3 regions of the Rhizobium sp. SG2393 genome follow, and region 2 is predicted to be linked to each of the others. Evidence: riboswitches for the same ligand, from Rfam matches in the RefSeq annotation. Region 2 holds a riboswitch; each other region holds the start of a gene.
The links. A riboswitch is a leader RNA that binds a small molecule or an ion and turns the genes downstream of it on or off. The one in region 2 is predicted to bind cobalamin.
Positions count from the first base shown of each region.

Region 1: another riboswitch for cobalamin. It lies ahead of ACED18_RS13185 (aromatic ring-hydroxylating dioxygenase subunit alpha); the one in region 2 lies ahead of bluB (5,6-dimethylbenzimidazole synthase).
Region 3: another riboswitch for cobalamin. It lies ahead of ACED18_RS08040 (energy-coupling factor ABC transporter permease); the one in region 2 lies ahead of bluB (5,6-dimethylbenzimidazole synthase).

Region 1 is NZ_JBHGAP010000005.1:101,555-109,171, reverse strand. Features, by position in the region: gene ACED18_RS13210 (potassium transporter Kup) at 1-270, shown strand, start outside; gene ACED18_RS13205 (ribonuclease HII) at 478-1,134, opposite strand; gene ACED18_RS13200 (FAD-binding oxidoreductase) at 1,194-2,618, opposite strand; gene ACED18_RS13195 (L-threonylcarbamoyladenylate synthase) at 2,650-3,624, opposite strand; gene ACED18_RS13190 (DUF6656 family protein) at 3,982-4,590, opposite strand; cobalamin riboswitch at 4,967-5,186, shown strand; gene ACED18_RS13185 (aromatic ring-hydroxylating dioxygenase subunit alpha) at 5,327-6,571, shown strand; gene ACED18_RS13180 (2Fe-2S iron-sulfur cluster-binding protein) at 6,574-7,617, shown strand, end outside.
Region 2 is NZ_JBHGAP010000001.1:727,992-735,608, reverse strand. Features, by position in the region: gene ACED18_RS03490 (LTA synthase family protein) at 197-2,188, opposite strand; gene ACED18_RS03485 (NAD+ synthase) at 2,462-4,150, shown strand; cobalamin riboswitch at 4,192-4,407, shown strand; gene bluB (5,6-dimethylbenzimidazole synthase) at 4,668-5,438, shown strand; gene ACED18_RS03475 (hypothetical protein) at 5,517-5,843, opposite strand; gene ACED18_RS03470 (DUF2865 domain-containing protein) at 5,929-7,023, opposite strand; gene ACED18_RS03465 (helix-turn-helix transcriptional regulator) at 7,176-7,617, opposite strand, start outside.
Region 3 is NZ_JBHGAP010000001.1:1,692,959-1,700,575, reverse strand. Features, by position in the region: gene ACED18_RS08045 (serine hydrolase domain-containing protein) at 241-1,386, shown strand; cobalamin riboswitch at 1,480-1,713, shown strand; gene ACED18_RS08040 (energy-coupling factor ABC transporter permease) at 1,762-2,430, shown strand; gene ACED18_RS08035 (energy-coupling factor ABC transporter substrate-binding protein) at 2,436-2,726, shown strand; gene ACED18_RS08030 (energy-coupling factor transporter transmembrane component T family protein) at 2,736-3,476, shown strand; gene ACED18_RS08025 (energy-coupling factor ABC transporter ATP-binding protein) at 3,473-4,306, shown strand; gene ACED18_RS08020 (Lrp/AsnC ligand binding domain-containing protein) at 4,313-4,849, opposite strand; gene ACED18_RS08015 (M20 aminoacylase family protein) at 4,857-6,023, opposite strand; gene ACED18_RS08010 (D-alanyl-D-alanine carboxypeptidase family protein) at 6,269-7,312, shown strand; gene ACED18_RS08005 (CobW family GTP-binding protein) at 7,325-7,617, shown strand, end outside.

The DNA.
Region 1 (7,617 bases), on a different contig from region 2:
CAGATTCTCGAAATGACCTTTGGCTTCATGGAGACGCAGAACGTGTCCCAGACGCTGGGGCTCTTCAAGAAATCCGGCCTGAAGTTCGACATCATGTCGACCTCCTTCTATCTCGGTCGGCGCAAGCTGGTGCCGGACGCCCAGTCCGGCATGCCGCACTGGCAGGACCTGCTCTTCATCGGCCTCGCCAACGCCGCCATCGACCCCTCCGACTATTTCCGCCTGCCCACCAACCGCGTGGTCGAACTGGGCTCCCACGTCATCATCTGACGCAGCCATCAAGGGGGAATTGAGCCCGCCGGAACGCCGGCGGCTCTCCGGGGTCGGGCCGCCATGCGGATCAGCCCCAGGGCATGTCTTCGCGATCCGGGACACGCCTCGACCGTGGGCCTGATCCCATCCGGCATCACGCATGGACGCGGTCATCGAAGGGGCAGGCGGGATCGCGCGCCCAGTCCGCCTTCGGGATCTTTGCTATCAGCCGCCCTTCAGCGGCTTGAACGTCATCCGGTGCAGGCCTGAGGGGCCGAGCGTGCAGATCGCCTCCAGATGTGCAGCCGTGCCGTATCCGGCATGCTTTGCAAAGCCGTAGCCCGGAAAGCGTGCGTCCGCCGCCGCCATCATCCGGTCGCGGGTCACCTTGGCGACGATGGAGGCCGCAGCGATGGAGAGGGAGCGGGCATCGCCCTTCACCACGGCGCGCCCGGGGCAGGGCAGGCCGGGCGGCACGTCTCGACCGTCGACGATGGCCGCGGCGGGCGACACCGACAAGCCGCGCACCGCGCGCGCCATGGCCGCGAGATTGGCCTTCAGCACGTCGGTCCGGTCGATCTCGGCGGGCGACGCACTCGCCACGCAAACGGCGACCGCCTTCTCGAGGATCAGCGAAAACAGCGCCTCTCGCTTGGCCGCCGTCAGCTTCTTGCTGTCGTTCAGGCCCGGCGGCACATGGTCGGGATCAAGGATCACCGCCGCCGTCACCACCGGCCCCGCCAGCGGCCCGCGCCCCGCCTCGTCCACGCCCGCCACCGGCCACAGTCCCTCGCGCCGCAAGCCGTCCTCGATGGAAAAATCGGGGGCGAGGATAACGGGAAAGAGATCCGGTATTGCGGGCGGTGTCTTCTTGCGGGCCATGACGTGGATGTGCCATGCGGGACGCGCAAACGGCAAGGGGGATGGCGGCTGCTGACCTCTCAGCCCCGCCGTTGCAGCACCTTCTCCGGATTCATGATGCCTGCGGGATCGAAGGCCGCCTTGATCCGCTGCATCAGGTCGATCTCGATCGGCTCGCGGATGGCGGCCAGTTCGTCGCGCTTCAGCTGGCCGATGCCGTGCTCGGCGGAAATCGAGCCGCCGTGGGCCCGCACGATCGCATGCACGCGGTCGCTGACCTCGTGCCAGCGGTCGAGGAAGGCCTGTTTATCGGCTCCGGCGGGCTGGGAGATGTTGTAGTGGATGTTGCCGTCGCCCATGTGCCCGAAGGCGCAGATCCGGGCGCCGGGCATCATCGCCATCACCGCCGCATCGGCTTCGGCCATGAAGGCCGGGATGGCGGCGACCGGTACGGACACGTCGTGCTTGATCGAGCCGCCCTCCGGCTTCTGGGCCAGCGACATGCTCTCGCGCATGTGCCAGAAGGCGCGCCGCTGCGTCTCGTTCTGGGCGATCACCGCATCGGCGACCAGTCCCTCCGACAGTGCTTCTTCAAGGATCCCGGTGACGATCGCTTCGGCGCTCTCCTGTCTGTCGGCGCTCGAAATGTCGATCAGCACATACCAGGGCTGCGGTGTTTCCAGCGGCTCCCGCACACCCGGAATGTGCCGCACGGTGAAGTCGATGCCGATCCGCGCCATGATCTCGAAGCCGGTGAGCGCCGGCCCGCCGCGCCGCGTGGCGATGGAAAACAGTGTCAGCGCCGCCGCCGGATCGGCAACGCCGGCCACCGCCACCTGATGGCCTGCCGGGCGGGGGAAGAGCTTCAGCACAGCAGCGGTAATGACGCCGAGCGTGCCTTCCGCGCCGATGAAAAGATCGCGCAGGTCATAGCCCGTATTGTCCTTCTTCAGGCGCCGCAGCCCGTTCCAGATCTCGCCGGTCGGCAAAACCACTTCGAGCCCCAGGCACAGCTGCCGCATGTTGCCATAGGCGAGCACGGCCGTGCCGCCGGCATTGGTTGAAAGATTGCCGCCGATCTGCGCCGTCCCCTGCGAGCCGAGCGAAAGAGGAAAGAGCCGGTCGACCTTCTCCGCCGCCGTGTGGATATCGGAAAGGATGGTGCCGGCCTCCGTCACCAGCACATTGCCGACCGGGTCCACGTCGCGGATGCGGTTCATGCGCTCCAGCGACAGCACGAAGTCGTTGAGCCCAGTGCGCGGCACTTGTCCGGCCACATGGCCGGTATTGCCGCCCTGCGGCACGATCGGGGTTGCGGTGTCGCTTGCCAGCTTCAGGATCGCCGCCACCTCGGCCGTCGAGCCCGGTTTCAGGATCGCCGGTGTCTGGCCGGTGTAAAGCCCGCGCGTGTCGTGGATGTAGCGCTCATGCTCGGCCGTGTCCGTCACCACGTTGCGCGCGCCGAGAATGGCGCGGAAGCGGTCGATCAGGGCGTCATCGGTCATGGTCCATGTCCTTGCTGGGAAAGCGTCGCTGTCAGGGCCGGGGGGCTGCAGCCCGTTCGATGCGGTCGTGAATGGCCTCGCCAAGCCCGTGGCGCGGAATGGGCCCGAAGGCGATGCGCCGCGCGCCGGTCGCATCCGCCTGCTTCATCACGTCGAAAAGGCTGGCCGCCGCCTCGCGGAGATTGCCGCCGGGGCTGAGGTTGAACACGGCATGCGCGTGCTCTTCCCCCGCTATCGGCTCCGGCCCGAAGCGGATCAGCGCCTCGCCGGGCTCCACGTGGCTGGCCTCCAGCCGGACGGGCGCATCCGGCGCGTAATGCGAGGCGAGCATGCCGGGCGCGACGATGGCCGCGCCCGCCGTTTCCGGCCGCTCGACGGCCATCCCCGTCACCGCCTCGATCTCGGTGGCGTCGAGGCCGCCGGGACGCAGCAGGCGGATCCGGCCATCCTCCACCTTCACGATGGTCGATTCGAGCCCGACCACGCACGGGCCGGCATCGAGGATCAGCGCGATGCGGGAGCCGAGATCGGCGTCCACATGCGCAGCACTCGTCGGGCTGATCCGGCCCGATGTATTGGCGCTCGGCGCCGAGAGCGGCCGTCCAAGGGCCGCGATCACCCGGCGCGAAAAGCCGTCCGGCATGCGCATGGCAACGGTGTCGAGTCCGGCCGTGGCGAGAGGATGGATCGTGCTGGTTTGCGCAAGCGGCAGAACCAGAGTCAGCGGTCCCGGCCAGAAGCGCTCGGCAAGCTGTCGGGAAAGCGGATCGAACACGGCATGCTGCTCGGCCATGGCGAGATCGGCGACATGGGCGATCAGCGGATTGAAGCGCGGCCGGCCCTTCACCTCGTAGATCCGGGCGACAGCCTCCGCCTCCGTCGCATCGGCTGCCAGCCCGTAGACGGTCTCGGTGGGAATGGCGACCGGCAGCCGGCGGCCGAGCACGTCGAGCGCGGCGGCAATCGCCTCGTCCGGGTCGCGTCTCACATCGATGATCCGTGCCATGCGTCGCACCTGCTAGGCTTCAAGGGGCGGGCGCCGGAAAGCGCGTCCCCGGTGGCATCGGCGTCTGCAACCCGCACTCCGCAGCGCGAACCCCTCTGCCGTCAGCGGCGCCAATCGCCACCGTCGTCATCCTCGGGCTTGCCCCGAGGATCCACAGCCAGGGATGCGGACGCCGCGTGGACCCTCGGAACAAGCCCGAGGATGACGGAGAGAGCGGATGCAGAGCGCACCAATCGGGGAGCACCGCAAGGCGCCCTTTGCACCATCACCTAGCGCATTCGAGGACAAAGAAAAATGCCAAAGACTGAAAAGGGAGCCATCCGCTCCGCACCGCCCGCGGGCGGGTGCGAGGCAATTTCACAGCGCCTTGACGATCTTGCGCAGTTCCTCGTTGCGGGCGCCGAGCAGCAGCACGTTCTTCAGCGCTTCCTTGGGGTCGTGGGTGCGGAAGAGCAGGCCGTTCGGCCGGAACCGGCGATTGATCGTGAAGTCCTTGCCGGTCTCGCTGGCCTCGGTGGCCACGGCGAAATACATGCGCGAATAGGAGAGGCTGACGCGGCGGAAGAACTGGTCGTCGGCCTCGCCGATATCGGCGAAGAAATTGGCGAGGTAGAAGGACCAGGTGATGTCGCCGGCGCTGCCGGGAAAGCGCGTGCGCGCCGCCGTCACGTGGCAGTAGCCCAGGTGCGGACTGTCGGCCAGCGTCCGGTGAAAGATGATCTTCGGAAAGCGGATCGCCTTGTGAAAGCCGTTCAGCCGCGCACAGGTGGTCTCGCCGGCCGTTTCCAGCCGCTTTCCGGTGCGCGCCGCCACTTCGCTATGGGTCAGGTAGCGGCGTTCCTGATGGTTCCAGTCCTCCGGCGCGCGGTCAATGCGGCCGGTGCGCAGGAACTCGGTATAGATGGCGCGGCCAACCCGCGCGGCCTTCGACTTGGAGGCGTTGTCGTAATATCTGAGCTTGCTCATGCTCGTCGTCATCCACAACCACCGGCCGCATTCCGTCGGCCACGATGCTCCAATGTTAGAAGATGCAAATTAACGAGGCCTTGCCAGCCGCCCCGCGCGGCTGTGGTAACGTCAGTTGGCCATCACCCAATCATGCGGGCATGGTCCGAGGCTTGCGTGGCAGCCGCGGTGCCGCGTCACATGGCAGGACTATCGTCGCAATCGGCTGTTTCTGCGGCATATGCCCATCTCTTGAGCGCGACCTTGCCCGCCGCGTGCGCAGCGGAAAAAACCCGCCATTTGAACCGGTTAGCCGTGGCGATCAAACATCTCGCAGCCTGTCGTCAAAAGCGTTGGGCTTGGCGCAATCAGGATATTGCGACGCCTGCCTCTGCGATTAGATGGAGCCATTCGAGGTGCCGCCCCGAGGGAGGGCGGAGAATTGGGAAGCCGGTCAAAAATCCGGCGCTGCCCCCGCAACGGTAGCAGAGCACGACGAACGGCAGGAGGCCACTGGGATCCCCGCAATCAGCGGATGACCTGGGAAGGCGCCGTCCGGGTCCCCACGAAGGGACGGCTCTGGAGCCCGGAAACCAGCCTTGAAGCGAAACGACCGGCTGCGGTGGGCGGCTGGAGCGGCGGATGCTCCATGCCCGGAGCCATCCCACTGCTCCGCCTTCCTCCAGGCCAAGACGAAGAGATCACGCCCCGGACCGGCCCGTGCCGTTTCCGCCGGCCAGCGAGGAATGACGACATCATGACGATCCGCGGCGACATGCTCCAGCGCCTCAAGGGCCGCAAGCCTGGCTACAGCCTCGAACAGGCCTTCTACACCGATCCCGATTTCTTCAAGATCGATCTGGAAGAAGTCTGGTACAAGGACTGGCTCTTCGTCGGCCATGACTGCGAGGTCGCCAAGCCCGGCTCCTATTTTACCCTCCAGGTCGGCGAATACCCCGTCGTCATCGTCCGCGACCGTCAGGGCGTGATCCGCGCGTTGCACAATTCCTGCCGCCATCGCGGTTCGCGGGTCTGCACCCAGAAGAAGGGTACCTCGGCCAAGCTCGTCTGTCCCTATCACCAGTGGACCTACGAACTCGATGGCAAGCTCCTGTTCGCCCGCCAGATGGGCGAGGATTTCGACAAGACCACCCACGGCATGAAGCCGATCGCCTGCGAGACCGCCGGGGGCTACATCTTCATCAACCTTTCCGAACGTCCGATGGATTTCGCGCCGATGCGCGAGATGATGGAGCCCTATTTCGCGCCCCATAACCTCAAGGACACCAAGGTCGCCTTCGAAAGCACCATCATCGAGAAGGGCAACTGGAAGCTCGTCTGGGAAAACAACCGCGAGTGCTACCACTGCGCCGCCAACCATCCGGAACTCTGCCGCACCTACCCGGAAGCCCCGACGGCCACCGGCGTGCAGGGCGCCAAGGACGATCCGGTGATTGCCGAGCACTGGGCGAAATGCGAGGCCGCCGGCCTGCCGAGCGAATTCCGCATGCACCCGACCGGCCAGATGCGCGTTGCCCGCATGCCGCTGATCAATGATGCGGAAAGCTACACCATGTCCGGCCGCCCGGCCGTCCGCCGTCTGATGTCGGATCAGGTCACGCAGAGCCACATCGGCACGCTGCTGCTCTTCCACTACCCGACGACCTGGAACCACGTTCTGACCGACCACGCCATCACCTTCCGCGTGCTGCCGCTCGGACCCGAGCTGACGGAAGTCACCACCAAGTGGCTGGTCCACAAGGATGCCGTCGAGGGCGTGGACTACAATCTCGAGGAACTCACCCACGTCTGGACCGAAACCAACGACCAGGATCGCCAGATCGTGGAGGAAAACGCTTTCGGCATCCGCTCCCCGGCCTACGAGCCCGGCCCTTATTCGCCGGAACACGAAGGCGGCGTCATGCAGTTCGTCGAATGGTACACGACCTTCATGACCCACCGCCTGCAGGGCGAAACCACCTCCATCGCACGGGTTGCCTGACCATGACGATTGCGTCGACCTTCCGCCATTTCGACGAACTCCAGCCGTTCAACGATCGCCAGCACCGGCTGGAATGCATCGCCGTGACGGCGGAAACGGCCGACGTGATGACCTTCGTGTTCAAGGCCGACAAGCCGGGCTGGTTCCGTTACCTGCCCGGCCAGTTCGTGACGCTGGAACTGCCCGTCGGCCCAGAGCCGGTCATGCGCACCTACACGCTCTCCTCCACGCCCTCGCGGCCCTTCACGGTGGCGGTGACGGTAAAGGCTCAGGCGGGCAGCATCGGCACGCGCTGGATGTTCGAGAACCTGAAGCCCGGCATGTCGCTGAAGGCCTTCGGCCCGCTCGGCGACTTCACCTTCGCCCGCCATCCGGGCGAAAAGTACCTCTTCGTCTCCGCCGGTTCCGGCATCACGCCGATGATGTCGATGACCCGCTGGATGGCCGATTGCGCGCCCTTGAGCGATGTCGCCTTCCTCACCTGCGCCCGCACGCCGGGCGATATCCTCTTCCGCTCCGAGCTCGAAAGCCTCTCGGCCAACATGCCGAACCTCTCGCTCGGCTTCGTGGTCGAAGGCCACCAGCCGCGTGATGGCTGGCACGGCCTGCGCGGCCGCATCGATATCGAGAAGCTGAAGCTGCTCTGCCCCGATTTCCGGGACCGCACCGTCTTCTGCTGCGGCCCGGAGCCCTTCATGCGCGGCGTCAAGGGCGCGCTGGAAGCGAACGGCTTCGACATGGGCCGCTACCACGAGGAAAGCTTCCAGCCCGCAGCCCCCGAGCCCGTCGTGCTGCCGGAAGGCGAGCCGGGCGCGCCCGCCGCCATCGTCAGCTTTTCGCTGGCCGGCAAGGACGTCGCCTGCGCGCCCGGCCAGACGATCCTTCAGGTCGCACGCGCCCATGGCGTGCGCATCGGCGCGGCCTGCGAAGGCGGCATCTGCGGCACCTGCCGCGTGATGAAGCTCTCCGGCGAGGTCGAGATGAACCACAATGGCGGTATCCTCGATGACGAGATCGAGGAAGGCTACATCCTCGCCTGCTGCTCG
Region 2 (7,617 bases):
TTATTCGGTCCGACCATGACACTGTGATCACAAAGGGCCCCGGACGCTGTTTCCTGCGTGACAGGGTGGGCCGTTGGCACCCTCTTTCCGTGTGCCGCCAAGGAAAAAAAGCCCGAGGCATCGGTGGCGATCTCGCGATCCTCACCGGTGCCTCGGGCCGTTATTCATTCTCTTTTCTGATCCTTACGGCCGTCCGTCAGCCAAGCGGGCGAGGAAAGAGGTCCGCATGGGTCGGGAAGAAGCGTTCCGTGCCGTAGCGCTTGCCGAACATCATGTCGTGCTGAAGGAAGCGGTAATCGCGCACCACATCCGGGATGTCCTTGCTGCGCGCCCAGTCCGCCGTCATCTCGTCCTTGCCGTTGACCAGCATGAAGCGGTCGACGATCTGGTAGTCGTTGAAGACGCGGCCGAGGAAGCCCGTGTAATAGGGATGTTCGTAGCCGCTCGCCTTCAGCGTCTGGTAGGAGATGAAGGCCGGGCTGATCGTGCCGAGGTCGCGCACCGGGCCTGTCTTGTTCGACCAGACGATCAGAGGCGTCTCGTGGGTGCGCTTCATCACGTCGAGCGGGCCCTTCCGGCTGGCCGTCACGTCAGGCATGAAGCCGGTGTTGGGGTAGACGGTGTTGAGCGGCGGCAGGTGATCGCCGAAGAGCACGATGATCGTCTCGCGGTCGCGCTCTTTCGCCCAGTCCATCAGCATCTTCAGGCTGTCGTCGGCTTCCTTCACGCCCTGTGCATAGGTCTCCAGCACCTGCCGGTCGGCCGGCGGCAGGTTGCCCTCCACCTTGATCGTGTTTTGCGCATAGCGGTTCGGCTCGTAGGGGCCGTGGCCCTGCAGCGTCACGGTGAAGAAGAAGAACGGATCTTCCATCTGGTCGGCCTGGCGCATGATTTCCTTTGTCAGCGCCTCGTCGGAGGTAAAGATGCCGCGCTTCTGCATCGCGGGCAGCTTTTCTTCCGAGCGGAAGGTGTCGAAACCGAAGGCCTTGTAGACGGCCGAGCGGTTCCAGAACCAGCTCTGGAAGGGATGGATGGCCCGCGAGACATAGCCTTCGCCCTTGAAGAAGGTGGCAAGCGAAGGGATCGGGTCGCGGATATACTGCTGGTAGGGAATGCTCCCATAGGGCAGGAAAGCATTGGAAAAGCCCGTCAGTGCCTCGAATTCCACGTTCGCCGTCATGCCCCCGAACTCCGGCGACATGACATTGCCGGACTGGATCTCGCGCATCGTGGGCATGGGATCGGCCGAGAAGGTCACGTTCGGCAGACGGGTCGGGTCGAAGAGCGACTCGCTCATGATCACGATCACATCCGGCTTGCCGCGATGGGTGGTGCCGGCAGGCACGACCGGGCTTTCGATCGCGTTGATCGCGTCACCCATGTAGCCGGCAGGCGCGCTGACATTGGCCATGGGCAGGTTCAGCGCAAAGGCCATGGAAAAGCCGTTATGCCGGTAGTTTTCCGTCTGGTCCCACATGATGGGGATGATGTTCAGCCGGTCGCGCAGCCAGGAGAACTGGTTGAAATCCATGATATGCACGAAGCCGGCAATGAGCGGCACGGCAAAGATCAGGCGACCGATGCGCTCGCGGCGGCTGAGGCGCGGAAAGCGGCGCCAAGCGAAGACCAGGAGCGTGCCGAGCCCGACGACAGCCACGACGATGCCGATGGCGATCGCCAGCGCGGTGCCCGGCCGGTCGCGCACCAGAACCGGCATCAGTTCCATGATCTGGCGGCCGAACAGGAAATCGGTCGGGTAGAGCGGATCGGAGAGATAGATCTGTTTCTGCTTCGAAATCAGCGCCGGCAGGAGCGCAACCGGCGCCAGCACGAGGCTCGCATAATGGGCGCGGCCGAAGATGCCGTCGAGGCCGAGGAAGAGCAGCATGAACACGCCGACGGTCGCCCAGGCAGGGCGCATCGGATCACCGAAATAGGCAAGCGTTTCGGCGAAGGAGCCGCGCTGGACGATCTCGATGCCGGCGGTCAGGAGCAGCGCAAGCGAGAGCGACAGGAGAAGCGTGGCGACCATGCTGAAGGCTGCATCGATGCGTGCGGCATCGCGGCCGAGGAGGACCGTCGTTTCGCCGCGAAGGGCGCCCACAAGCGGGGTCGCTGCCGTGTCGATACTCGCCAAGATCGTCTCCAGTCTGTCTCCGGCAGACGGTCTTTTCCGCCTGCGTCGCATCGCGTGCCCGGAGGTTTGCAGCGAGGCTGTCATCCTGGCGTCACGTCAGTGTCATGCTACTGTCATAGAGATGTCATGTTGAATGGCGCATGAATAAGTCAAGCGTCCGGGCGCGCTGACATTTGCCAATCCCCATTGACCTGGCATTTCGGTCACGCAGGGTTGCCTCACCCCCCGCGCGACATCACGGCGCCGAGACGGATTTCGTTTTCCGTCGGGATGCTCTAAATGGCACCTCGAACGGATCGCTATCCCGACCGAGAGGGCCCGCCTATGACCGCTTCCGCTTCCCCGTCTGCTGTGCCGGACCGCCTGCGCATCGCCGTCGCGCAGTTGAACCCGACGGTCGGCGACATCGCCGGCAATCTGGCGCTGGCGCGCAGGGCACGCGCCGAGGCGGCCGAGGGCGGCGCCGATCTGCTGCTCCTCACCGAACTCTTCCTTTCCGGCTATCCGCCGGAAGACCTTGTCCTGAAGCCTGCCTTCCTGAAAGCCTGTTGGGCGGCGCTCGAGACGCTGGCGGCCGAGACCGCCGATGGTGGCCCCGGCCTCATCATCGGCCTGCCGCGACAGGGGGAGGCGGGTCGCCACAACAGTGCCGCCGTTCTCGATGGCGGCCGCATCCTGCATGTGCGCGACAAGGTGGATCTGCCAAACTACGGCGAGTTCGACGAAAAGCGCGTCTTCGTCGAAGGTGCGATTTCCGGTCCGGTCGATTTTCGCGGCGTGCGCATCGGCGTGCCGATCTGCGAGGAAATCTGGAACGATGCGGGCGTCTGCGAGACGCTGGCCGAAGCGGGCGCCGAGATCCTGCTGGTGCCGAACGGCTCGCCCTATTATCGCGGCAAGGTGGATGTGCGCCATCAGGTCGTGCTGCGCCAGGTGATCGAGAGCGGCCTGCCGATCCTTTTCGCCAACCAGCTTGGCGGGCAGGACGAGCTGGTCTTCGACGGCGCGAGCTTCGCCTTCAATGCCGACAAGAGCCTTGCCTTCCAGCTTGCGCAGTTTCAGCCCTGCCTTGCCTTCTCCGACTGGTCGCGCACCGCCGATGGCTGGGTCTGCGAGCCGGGCGAGATCGCGACGATCCCGGAAGCGGAAGAGGCCGATTACACGGCCTGCATGCTGGGGCTTCGCGACTACGTCAACAAGAACGGCTTCAAATCCGTGGTGCTCGGCCTTTCCGGCGGCATCGATTCGGCCATCTGCACGGCGCTTGCCGTCGATGCGCTGGGGCCCGAGCGGGTGCGCACCATCATGCTGCCCTACCGCTACACATCCTCGGATTCCTTCAAGGACGCGGAAGCCTGCGCGAAGGCGCTCGGCGTGCGCTACGACACCGTGCCGATCGGCGAACCCGTCGATGCCTTCTCCTCGGCACTCTCCGATCTCTTCGAGGGAACGGAAGAGGGCATCACGGAGGAAAATCTGCAAAGCCGCACGCGCGGCGTGATCCTCATGGCCGTCTCCAACAAGTTCGGCTCCATGGTGGTGACGACGGGCAACAAGTCGGAAATGTCGGTGGGATACGCCACGCTCTACGGTGACATGAACGGCGGCTTCAACCCGATCAAGGACCTCTACAAGATGCAGGTCTACGCCCTCTCGCGCTGGCGCAACGGCGCGGTGCCGGCGGGCGCGCTCGGTCCTTCCGGCGAGGTGATCCCGATCAACATCATCGACAAGGCGCCGTCCGCCGAGCTTCGTCCCAACCAGACCGACCAGGATTCGCTGCCGCCCTATCCGGTGCTCGACGATATCCTGGAATGCCTGGTGGAACGCGAGATGGGCACCGACGAGATCGTCGCGCGCGGCCATGATGTCGCGACCGTGCATCGCATCGAGCACCTGCTCTACATCGCCGAATACAAGCGCCGCCAGTCCGCACCGGGCGTCAAGATCACCCGCAAGAACTTCGGCCGCGATCGCCGCTACCCGATCACGAACCGCTTCCGCGACCGGTGACGCGCCACGATCGCGCCTCTTGCAAAGCGTGAGCACAAATGGTGAAGTCCCGGCCATCAGGTGCCCCGGCTTGAGGTCGGGGAGAATCGGGAATCCGGTGCAAGTCCGGAACGTGCCCAACGCTGTCAGCGGGGACGGCCCCTCGGGTGAAATCTGAGGATTTCACCAGAAGCCACTGGTATCGCTTGATATCGGGAAGGCGAGGGCGTCGGTTGATCCGCGAAGTCAGAAGACCGGCCTGATAACCATGGAGCGGACCCGTATGGACGGCGGGACGCTTGGTTTGCGGCGGGATGCGAGGCTCTGACAGGGCCGGCGTCCTCGAGACCGGTCGTCCGCCAGCATGCATCAAGGCATGGTCGATCGCCGGCATCCGCTCAAGGGGAGGATGAGGATGATGGACAGCTTTGGCGACCGGTGTGCCGGCTCAGGGAGCGTGCAGCCGGGCACGAGTGTTACGGCGACGGATCATGGACAAGCGACCGTCCAGGCCGATCATGCCGGGTTTGCCGGGGCGTTGGCGACCGCCGACGGGGATGCCGCACGACGCGTGGCGAATGCCGGTTCTGATCCCGGCCTCGATCCGGATTGCGACCCCTGGCAATCCCATCGCCATGCCGCCGGCCCCTTCGATCCGGCGGAGCGCGCCGCCGTCTACCGCGCCATCGAGACACGCCGCGACGTGCGCGGCCAGTTCGAGCCCACACCGATCGACGATGCACTCCTGCGCCGCCTGCTCGCCGCCGCCCATGCCGCGCCATCGGTCGGCTTCATGCAGCCGTGGAATTTCATCCGAGTCACCAGCGAGGCCGTGAAGGCGAGGGTGCATGCCGCCTTCGCCACGGCCAATGCGGAAGCCGAGGCCATGTTCGAGGCCGGCGCCCGCGACCGCTACCGCGCCCTGAAGCTCGAAGGCATCCGCGAGGCGCCGGTCAATCTCTGCGTCACCTGCGACCCGAGCCGCGGCGGCCGCGTCGTGCTGGGCCGCACGCACCAGAGCGAGATGGATCTCTATTCCACCGTCTGCGCCGTCCAGAACCTGTGGCTCGCCGCCCGCGCGGAAGGCATCGGCGTCGGCTGGGTCTCGATCTTCCGCGAGGCGGAGGTGAAAGCCATTCTCGGCATTCCCGATCATGTCCGCATTGTCGCCTGGCTCTGCCTCGGCCACGTCAGGACCCTCTACGACGCACCCGAACTCGCCATCAAGGGCTGGCGCCAGCGCCTGCCGCTCGAGGAGCTGGTGAGCGATGAGGGATGGGGTGCGGGGACGGCGTTGTTCGGGGGATGAGACGCTCCGCAGTCGGCATCGGATGGACGGACGGGAGCACCGCGGCTATCGGGCCAGCCCGCGGTCGTGCTCCAAATCTCAGGGCTTGTCTTCGAGTTCATCGACCCGTTCCGCGACTTCGACAACCTGCCTCTCGATCCGTGCAAGGGATTGCTCCATTGCCGTCTGGACATTGGCGAAAGAGCCGCCGATCTCCATTTTGATCATCAACTCGATGTCGTCGCGCAGTTCCGTCTCGCGTCGCTCGACACGGCGGGTGAGTTCATAATTTGCGGTGACGAGGCGCAGTACACCGGCCATATCATTGCGCAACCCTGCCATTTCCTGGCGGATCAGGCGCATTTCGTCCATCTGGACCTTTGCCTGACGCGCCAGAAATTCGAGACTGATGGTTTCGGTCGTCATCGCCTGTCTCCGACTGTCGTGCGAAGATAGCGCGAAATCGCGCTGCTACAAAGCCCGTTTGCGGTTCTGGCTGCGCCCCAATCCCTCAGTTCTGCACCGGCTGATATCCCGGCCCGGCCGGGTTCTTGAGGTCGATGCGGGATTCTTCCGAGGGGAGGAAGGTAGGGCCGACGACGCGGACGCGGGTGTTCTTGGGGTCGTAGGGACGTTCGTACTGGGTGGTGGCGCGCAGCGGAGTTTCGGCAAGCGCCGGCAGGGGCTTGGATGTCTGAACCTTCGATGTCTCGGCCTTCGACGGCTGCGCTGCCCCGTCCTCCGGCTCGCCACTGAGCGTCGCCGTCTTTGGCAGCTGGCAGCCGCACTGTGCGGCGCCGGCGCGGTCGCGGGTGCGGTAGGCAAAGGCGTTCGGCAGATCGGAATAGGGCGCCCCGGTGGTCGCGGAGACCATCTGGTCGCTCTCTTCGGTCGTGAGGTTATGGTAATAAAGTTCCGTTTCGGCCCCGGGGCATCGGGCCGAACAGGCCGCCGCATCGCGCGGAAAATCCTCCGGCGTCGCGTCCGATGTGATCGGGAAGAAGGCGCCGTCGCAGGTGCGCACGCACATGGTGCGATAGGGCCCGCGGCGGCTGCCGGGAATCGTCAGGACGCTCGATCCCTCGCCGCCGATGAAGGGCACGTTCTCGTCGATCTCGGGCAGGTCTTTCAGGATGTTGCGCGGCTCGGTCGCCCCGGTCGACGACGCCTCGATCACATCCGCCTGGGTTTCGTTGCAGCCGTTGCTCAACAGCGCGGACTGGATGATGGCGCGTGTGGCCTCGGTGTCCATGCCGTTGGCGGCCCGGCGGCGTTCCTTCAAGGCGCCCAGCTCCGCCTCCAGGCCCGCGACACGCCCTTCGAGCGCCGCGCAGGCCTCTTCGTTCGGCCCACCCACCACAATGATGCTGCCGGACGAGCAGCCGAGCCGGCGCAATTCGATGCGTGCACTGCGCAGGTCGAGGTTGAGGCGGGAGAGGCCACCGGCCATGTCGGTCACGGCGACGGGTTCGGCATTGCTCACGACCTTCGGCAGGCCCGCCAGCCGCGCCTCAAGCCGCTCGCACACGGCGGATGCGGCATGGGCGCTTTCGGCACCGGCCAGCAGCGGGAACAGGATGAGGGCGATGCGCGACGCGGCGATCACGGGCAAACACCTTGCAAGGACGACGAAAGGGCCGGGTCGCCGCGACAACCGGCGTCGGCGACCTTCCTGCCCTTATCATAGCGTCCGGCACGGCGCTGGCAACGGCGCACCCGGTTTTGAAGTTAATGCAACCGTATCGGCCGGCGCAGCGCTCAGGAGATCAGCGGTGCGGGCGTTCCCGCGCCGATGGCTTCCAGCTTGCGCAGGCCGTTTTTCAGAAAGAAACCGACCATCTGTTCGGCCATTCCAAGGCCTGCGGCGATCTCGCGGGCGGGGCGCCCCTTGCGCGTGGCATCGACCACGGCCCTTTCCCGCGGTGTCAGTGTCACATCCGGTCGCGCGGGCGCGCCGGAGCGGTCTGTGAGCGCCGAATGGAAGAGGATTGCGATGAACTGCAGGTCGCGCTGGTGCCGGTGCAGGAAGAGGCGCCAGTCCGAAGACGCCATGCCGGCTTCCACGATCAGGACGGCGGCCCGGCCGGGCGGGCAGGCCTGCGGCAGCGCAAGCCCTTGCATCGGCCGGTCGTCCGCCGTCACGGTCACCGTCAGATAGGCGTCGGCGCCGGCGCTGCGGCGCACGTAATCATAGTCCAGC
Region 3 (7,617 bases), 960 kb from region 2:
CGCGTGATGCGCGGTTCCGGCGACGGCGCAGGCCCCACCCGGTTCCGTCATCCTCGGGCTTGACCCGAGGATCCACGCCTCGACCACGGCGCTCGCCGCCTGGATGCTCGGGTCAAGCCCGAGCATGACGGAGGAGAAGGCTGCCCTTGACGCGCTTTCAAGCCCAGGAAACCGCGCACCGTCGCGTATCTGCGCCTTCAGGCAGCGGCTATCACACACTGTCTTGAGGAGACCCACACCATGACCGACACCTTCGACCGGCGTACCGTTACGCTCGCCAACTGGCGCACCTTTCCCGCCACGCGCTGGACCTATCAGCATGTCAGCGAATTCGTGCCCGTGGCGCTGATCCGCGGCAACCGGCAGGCGGAACCGCCGGCCGTGCCGCTCGGACCTGTCGCCGATGTCGCGGTGACCGGCACCGATGGCCGGCCGGCGACGTTCGAGACCTTCCTGACGCAGAGCAACACGGATCTTTTCGTGCTGATGCGCGGCGGGCGGATCGTGTCGGAATGGACGGCGCCCCATGCCGATCCCGGCCTGCCACATCTGATGTTTTCCGTGACGAAATCGGTGACGGCGCTGATGGCCGGCGTGCTGGTGGGGCAGGGGCGGCTTGATCTTGGCCAACCGATCCTCTCGCTGATCCCGGAGGCGGCCGGCTCGGCCTATGCGGATGCAACGCTTCAGCAGCTCCTCGACATGGAGATCAGCCTCGATTTTACCGAGGACTATCTGGACACCAAGGGCGCCTTCATCCGCTATCGCCGCTCGATGGGCTGGGCGCCGCGGCTGGAGGGGGCGCCGGTTGAGGACATGCTATCCTTCCTCATCACCCTGCCGCGGTTAGCCGAACCGCACGGGCAACGCCATTCCTACCGCTCTCCCAACACCGATCTTGCCGGGATCGCCATTGAGCGGGCTGCAAGGCAGCGCTGGGCGACCTTCCTGTCCGAGGCGCTCTGGAAGCCGCTCGGGGCGCTGGGCGATGCGACGGTGACGGTGGACCCGCTGGGCGCGGCCCGGGCTGCGGGCGGCATGTCGGCAACGGCACGCGATCTCGCGCGCGTCGGCCAACTCGTGCTGGAAGGCGGTCGCGGGCTCGTCCCGTCCGTCTTCATCGATGATCTCCTGACGGGAGGCAGCCGGGCCGCCTGGGCGAATGGCGATCAGGCCCAGCTTTTCCCCGGCGGCAGCTATCGCAATTACTGGTACGAGACGGGCGAGGGCGAGCTTGCGGCGATCGGCATTCACGGCCAGTGGATCTGGGTGGACCGGCGTTCCGGTTCGGTGGCCGTGAAGCTTTCCAGCCAGGAGATGCCGAGCGATCTTGCCCTCGACCATGCCATCATCGCGGCGCTGCGCCGGGTGTGCCGCGACGGCTGAGCCACCCATCGTTTTGCGACGGGGCGAAGCGCAGATCGCGATTGCTTTCGGCCCCGCTTCGTCCTACGACTCCGGACGCGCCGGTGCTGACCGGCGCATCATGCCTTCGAAGGTTCCGCCTGACCCGAACGGGAGGGCGGATGAAAAGGGAATGCGGTGAGGACTACCCATCAGGGACCGAAACCGCAGCTGCCCCCGCAACTGTGAGCGGCGAGCCCCATCCGACATGCCATTGGCCCCGCGCGAGCACACGCATCCGGGCTGATAAGGCGGATGACCGGCAAAGACCCGCAAGCCAGGAGACCTGCCCTCGAGGATCGCCGCAAGCGCGGCTTCAACTTGTCCCGCGCGGTGGGCGCGGAGAGGGAGATCGACATGCATATCATGGAAGGCTTTCTGCCGGCCTCGCACGCGCTGTTCTGGGGCGCGGCATCGGCGCCCTTCGTCGTCTATGGCGCCCGGCGAATCACGCGGCTCATGCGGGAAAAGCCCGAGACGAAGATGCTGATGGCGGCGTCCGGCGCCTATGTCTTCGTGCTCTCGGCGCTGAAGATCCCGTCGGTGACCGGCAGTTGCTCGCATCCGACCGGCACCGGTCTTGCGGCCAGCCTCTTCGGCCCGACTGTGACCACGGTGCTCGGCACGATCGTGTTGCTGTTCCAGGCCCTGCTGCTCGCCCATGGCGGGCTGACGACGCTCGGCGCTAACGTGTTTTCCATGGCGATCGTCGGCCCCTTCGTCGCCTATGGCCTGTTCCACGGGCTGCAACGGGTGGGGGCTTCCGCCGCGCTCGCGATCTTCTTTGCCGCCGCGCTCGACGATCTCGCCACCTATTGCGTGACGGCGCTGCAGCTTGCCGCCGCCTTCCCCGATCCGGTTTCGGGTGTTGCGGGCGCTGCCGTGAAGTTCCTCGCGGTCTTTGCGCCGACGCAGGTGCCGCTCGCCATCAGCGAGGGACTCTTGACCGTCGTCGTCTTCAACCTGTTGCAGCGCTACAGCCGCGGCGAACTCTTTGCCCTCAACATCCTCTCCGGAAAGGCCTGACGCCCATGCTGAAGCGCAATCTTCTGATGCTGGCCGCCGTCGTCGGCCTCGCCATCCTGCCGCTCGTCATCCACCACGGCGGGGACGCAGCGTTTTCCGGCTCCGACGGTGAGGCCGAGGCGCTGATCGGCGAGATCCGGCCGGACTACAAGCCCTGGGCCAGCCCGCTCTGGGAGCCGCCAAGCGGGGAGATCGAAAGCCTGCTCTTTGCCTTGCAGGCGGCGATTGGCGCCGGCCTCGTCGGCTTCTATTTCGGGCGGCGCTCGGCGCCTGCCCGCACCGCCGACAAGCCCTGATCGCAAGCCATGCGTGACATTGATCGGATTGCCCAGACCGGCCGCTGGCGACAGAAGGCGGCCGGAGAGAAGCTCCTGTTCTCGCTCGGCTGCATGGGCCTGTCGCTCGCCTTCCACTCGCCTGCGTCGCAGGTGCTGCTCTTTGCAACGGTTCTGTCCGTGACGCTTCTCGGCGCGCGTGTCGGCGCTTGCGATCTTCTGCGGGCAGCAAGGGTGCCAGGGCTCTTCATTCTGGCGGGAACGCTGGCGCAGGCGCTGTCCGTTTCCGCCGCCGCGCCCTTCGTCACGCTCGCGCCGGAAGAAACGATCGCCGCTGCCGCCTTCGTGGCGCTGCGGAGCGCGACGTGCGTTTCGGCGCTGCTCTTTCTGGCGCTGACCACGCCCTTGACGGCGATCCTGCAGTTTCTGCAGCGGCTCGGCCTCAACCGTGACATCAGCGATATCGCGATGGTCATGTTCCGCATCATCTGGCTGGCGCTCGACTGTCTGGAAAGCGGCCAGCGCTCGCTTGCCGGCCGGCTCGGCGATGTGGGCTGGCGCCGGCGCATCCGCAGCGGCGGCATGCTGCTGGCGGCGCTTCTGCCGCGCGTGCTGGATCGGGCCGGACGGCTGGAGCGCGGGCTTTCGGCGCGGGGCTATGACGGGCGGCTTGCCTTCCTCTCGGCCGAAACGGCGGCCTCGCGCGTCCGGCTCGGCGCCATTGCGGCGGGGCTGGCGCTGGTGGCGGCTGTCTGCGGGGTGCTGCCGTGATCCTCCAGGCCATCAACATCGGCTATGCGTATCCGGGCGGCGGCGTCGCACTTGACGGCGCCTCGCTTTCGGTCGGGCGCGGGGAGAAGCTCGCTCTTCTCGGTCCGAACGGGGCGGGAAAATCCACGCTGTTCCTGACCCTGAACGGCACGCTGAAACCCGATCGCGGCACGATCCTGCTGGATGGGGCACCGGTCGGCACCGGCAGGGCCGATCTCAAGCGCCTGCGCGCCCGCGTCGGCCTCGTTCTGCAGGATCCAGACGACCAGCTCTTCGCCGCCACGGTGGTGGAGGATGTGTCCTTCGGGCCGATGAATCTCGGCCTTTCCACCGGCGAGGTCCGCACCCGTGTCGATGAGGCGCTGGCGTCGCTCGGCATCACGGCGCTGGCGGCACGGCCGACCCACATGCTGAGCTTCGGCCAGAAGAAGCGCGTGGCGATTGCCGGGCTCATCGCCATGCGGCCCGACGTGCTGCTCTTGGACGAGCCGACCGCGGGCCTCGATCCCTCCGGGGTGGAGGAATTGATGGCGGTGCTGTCGGCGCTGGCCGCAGCCGGCACGGCCCTCGTCGTCGCCACGCACGACATGGAGGCCGCCTATGGCTTTGCCGATCGCGTGGCCGTCGTGTCGGGCCGCCGGGTGGCGCGGGAGGGAAGGCCGGAGGCGGTGTTTGCCGATGCGGCGCTTCTGGCGGAGGCCGGGCTTCGACCGCCGATCGTCTACGAGATTGTGGAGCGGCTGAAGGCGGCGGGTGTGATACCCGCCGATGCGGCGCCACGGGATCGGGCCGATCTTCTGGCGATGATCGGCGGCGGCGCGTCCGCCTGAGCCGCATCACGTCAGCGGCAACGGCCCGTCGTTCTTGATCTCTTCCATCACCGCATAGGTGCGCGTCTCCTTCACGCCCGGCAGCGTCCACAGCACCTGTCCCAGGAAATTGCGGTAGGCGTTCATGTCGCGGAAGCGGGTCTTGACGAGATAGTCGAAGCCGCCGGCGACCATGTGGCATTCGAGCACGGCGGGCGCGCGGCGGATGCCCTCGGCGAACTGGTCGAAGACCTCCGGCGTCGTCTTGTCCAGCATGACCTCGATGAAGACCAGCAGGCCGAAGCCGAGCTTGTGCGGATCGAGCCGCGCGCCGAAGCCGGAGACGTAGCCATCCTTCAACAGCCGCCGCAGCCGGTCGCTGGTCGCGGTCGGGGAGAGGCCGATGCGGTCGGCGAGGTCCAGATTGGTGATGCGCCCGTCGGCTTGGAGGATGTCGAGGATGCGCCGGTCGGTGCGGTCGAGGTCGGCTGTGGCCTCCACCGCATCCTTGGCTGTCGATGCGCGCTGTCCGTCGCGGGGCCCGCCTGCCGGTTTGCGTGCCATCGCTGTCTCAGGCCGCCGCCAGCCGCGATTCGGCGAGCTTCACCCAGTAGGAAATGCCGTGCGGGATGACCTCGTCGTTGAAGTCGTAGTTGGGATTGTGCAGCCCCGCCGTCTCGCCATTGCCGATGAAGATGAAGGCGCCGGGGCGGGCGTTGAGCATGTAGGAGAAATCCTCCCCGCCCATCATCGGCTCCACCTCGGCATTGACGTTTTCCGCCCCGGCGATCGTCGCCGCGATCTCGGCGGCGTACTCCGTTTCGCGGGCGTGGTTCACGGTCACGGGATAGTTGCGCACATAGTTCAGCGTCGCGGTGGCGCCCCAGGCGGAAGCGATGCCGGTGGCGACCTCGCCAAGGCGTTTTTCGGCGAGATCGCGCATCGCGGCCTTCAGCGTGCGCACGGTGCCGGCGATCTTGGCGACATCGGGAATGACGTTGTGGGCAAAGCCCGCATTGAATTTGGTAACGGAGACGACGACCGATTCCAGCGGGTCGGCGGTGCGCGAGGCGATCGTCTGGAGGGCGGTGACGATCTGCGCGCCGACGACGATCGGATCGATGGTGCGGTGCGGCTGGGCCGCATGGCCGCCGCGACCGGTGACGGTGATGGTGAATTCGTCGGTCGAGGCCATGATCGGCCCCTTGCGGATGGCGAAATGGCCGACCGGCATGCCCGGCATGTTGTGCATGCCGTAGACTTCGGTGATGCCGAAGCGCTCCATCATGCCATCCTTGACCATCAGATTGCCGCCGCCGCCGCCTTCTTCGGCCGGCTGGAAGATGACGGCGACCGCGCCCTTGAAATTGCGGGTCTCGGCGAGATAGCGCGCCGCACCCAGAAGCATGGCGGTGTGGCCGTCATGGCCGCAGGCGTGCATCTTGCCTGGTGTCGTGGAGGCCCATGGCTTGCCGGTGACCTCGGTGATGGGCAGTGCGTCCATGTCGGCGCGAAGCCCGACGGTCGGGCCATCGCCCTTGGTGCCACGGATCAGGCCCACGACGCCGGTGCGGCCGATGCCGGTCACGATCTCGTCAACACCGAACGCTTTCAGTTTCGTTTCCACGAAGGCGGCGGTATTTTCCACGTCGAACAGGAGTTCGGGCCGCTCGTGAATATGGCGGCGCCACTGCGTGACTTCTTCCTGAAGTTCGGCGGCTCTGTTCAAGATCGGCATCGTCTTTGTCCTGGTCCGGGCTTGCGGCGTCTGGTCGTGAAAGCGGCAGGGATTGCCGCGTGTCGGGGCGGGAATGGCTTTGCCATCCCCCTGCCATATAGGCTAAATACGGCCTCGTGACGAGGCAAAACCGGAAAATCGAGGTTTCAGACGTGGTAACCAACCGACCCCTTGGCCGTTCGCTTCGCGCGCATGCGTTCCGGCTTCCCGCGCTGATCGCCGCAAGCGCGATCGCGCTGCAGGCCATGAGCGCCGATGTGCTGGCCAATCCGCGGCTTGTCGTCGACGTGAAGACGCTGAAGGTTGTCGAGCATCAGGATGTCGATCGCAAGTGGTATCCGGCCTCGCTGACCAAGCTGATGACGGCCTATACGGTGTTTCGCGCGTTGCGTGCCGGGCAGGTCTCCCTCACCACCCCGGTGGTGATGACCAAGAACGCCGCCGCCGAGCCGCCGAGCAAGATGTTCTACAAGCCGGGACAGGCGCTGACCCTTGATAGCGCGCTGAAGATCCTGCTCGTCAAATCCGCCAACGACATAGCCGTGGCGATCTCCGAAACGGTGGGCGGCAGCGAGGAGGGCTTCGTCGCGCGCATGAATGCGGAGGCGCAGCGCCTCGGCATGCGCAATTCGCGTTTCGTCAATCCGCACGGCCTGCCGAAGCTCGGCCAGTATACGACGGCGCGCGATCTCGCCATTCTGGCGGTGACGCTGAAGCGCGAGTTTCCGGAATATGCCGGCTACTTCGCGCTGGAAGGTTTTACCACCGGCAAGAAGATCTATCCCAACTACAATCTGCTGATCGGCCGTTTCGATGGCGCGGATGGCATGAAGACGGGCTTCATCTGCGCGTCGGGCTTCAACCAGGTCTCCTCGGCGACCCGCAACGGCCGCTCGGTGGTCTCCGTCGTGCTCGGCGCCGACAGTCTTGGCGGGCGGGCGGACGAGTCGGCGCGGCTCCTGCAGGAGGGGCTCACCGATCCCGGCACCAACGCGCCGCAGCTGATGCAGCTTCCGCCGGAAGGCGCGGAATTTGCCGATGTCGCCGATATCAGCAAGCAGATCTGCTCGAAGGAAGCCGCCAAGGTGCGCAGCGAAGGCCGCGACGAGGTGGGCCGCCAGAAGCTTCTGTCGCCCTATATCCACGAAATGACGCGCGAGCCGAACGTCGTCTTCGCCGGCCTCATTCCCGGCACCGAAAAGGTGGCCGGCAAGGCCGATGGCAAGCAGGCCATGAGCCAGGGCGATGCGGGCAATATTCCCGTGCCGCTGCCGCGCCCCGTCAACTGATCGGACTTCATGATGATTGCCGCCTTCGACCCCGTGCCCGTCACCATCCTCACCGGCTTTCTGGGGGCGGGGAAGACGACCCTGCTCAATCGGCTGCTGAAGGATCCGGATCTCACCGACACGGCCGTGATCATCAACGAGTTCGGCGAAGTGGCGATCGACCATCTCCTGGTCGAGACCTCCAATGACGGGGTGATCGAGCTTTCGGACGGGTGCCTGTGCTGCACGGTGCGCGGCGAGCTCATCGATACGCTGGCCGATCTCATGGACCGCATGCAGACGGGCCGCATCCGGCCGTTGAGGCG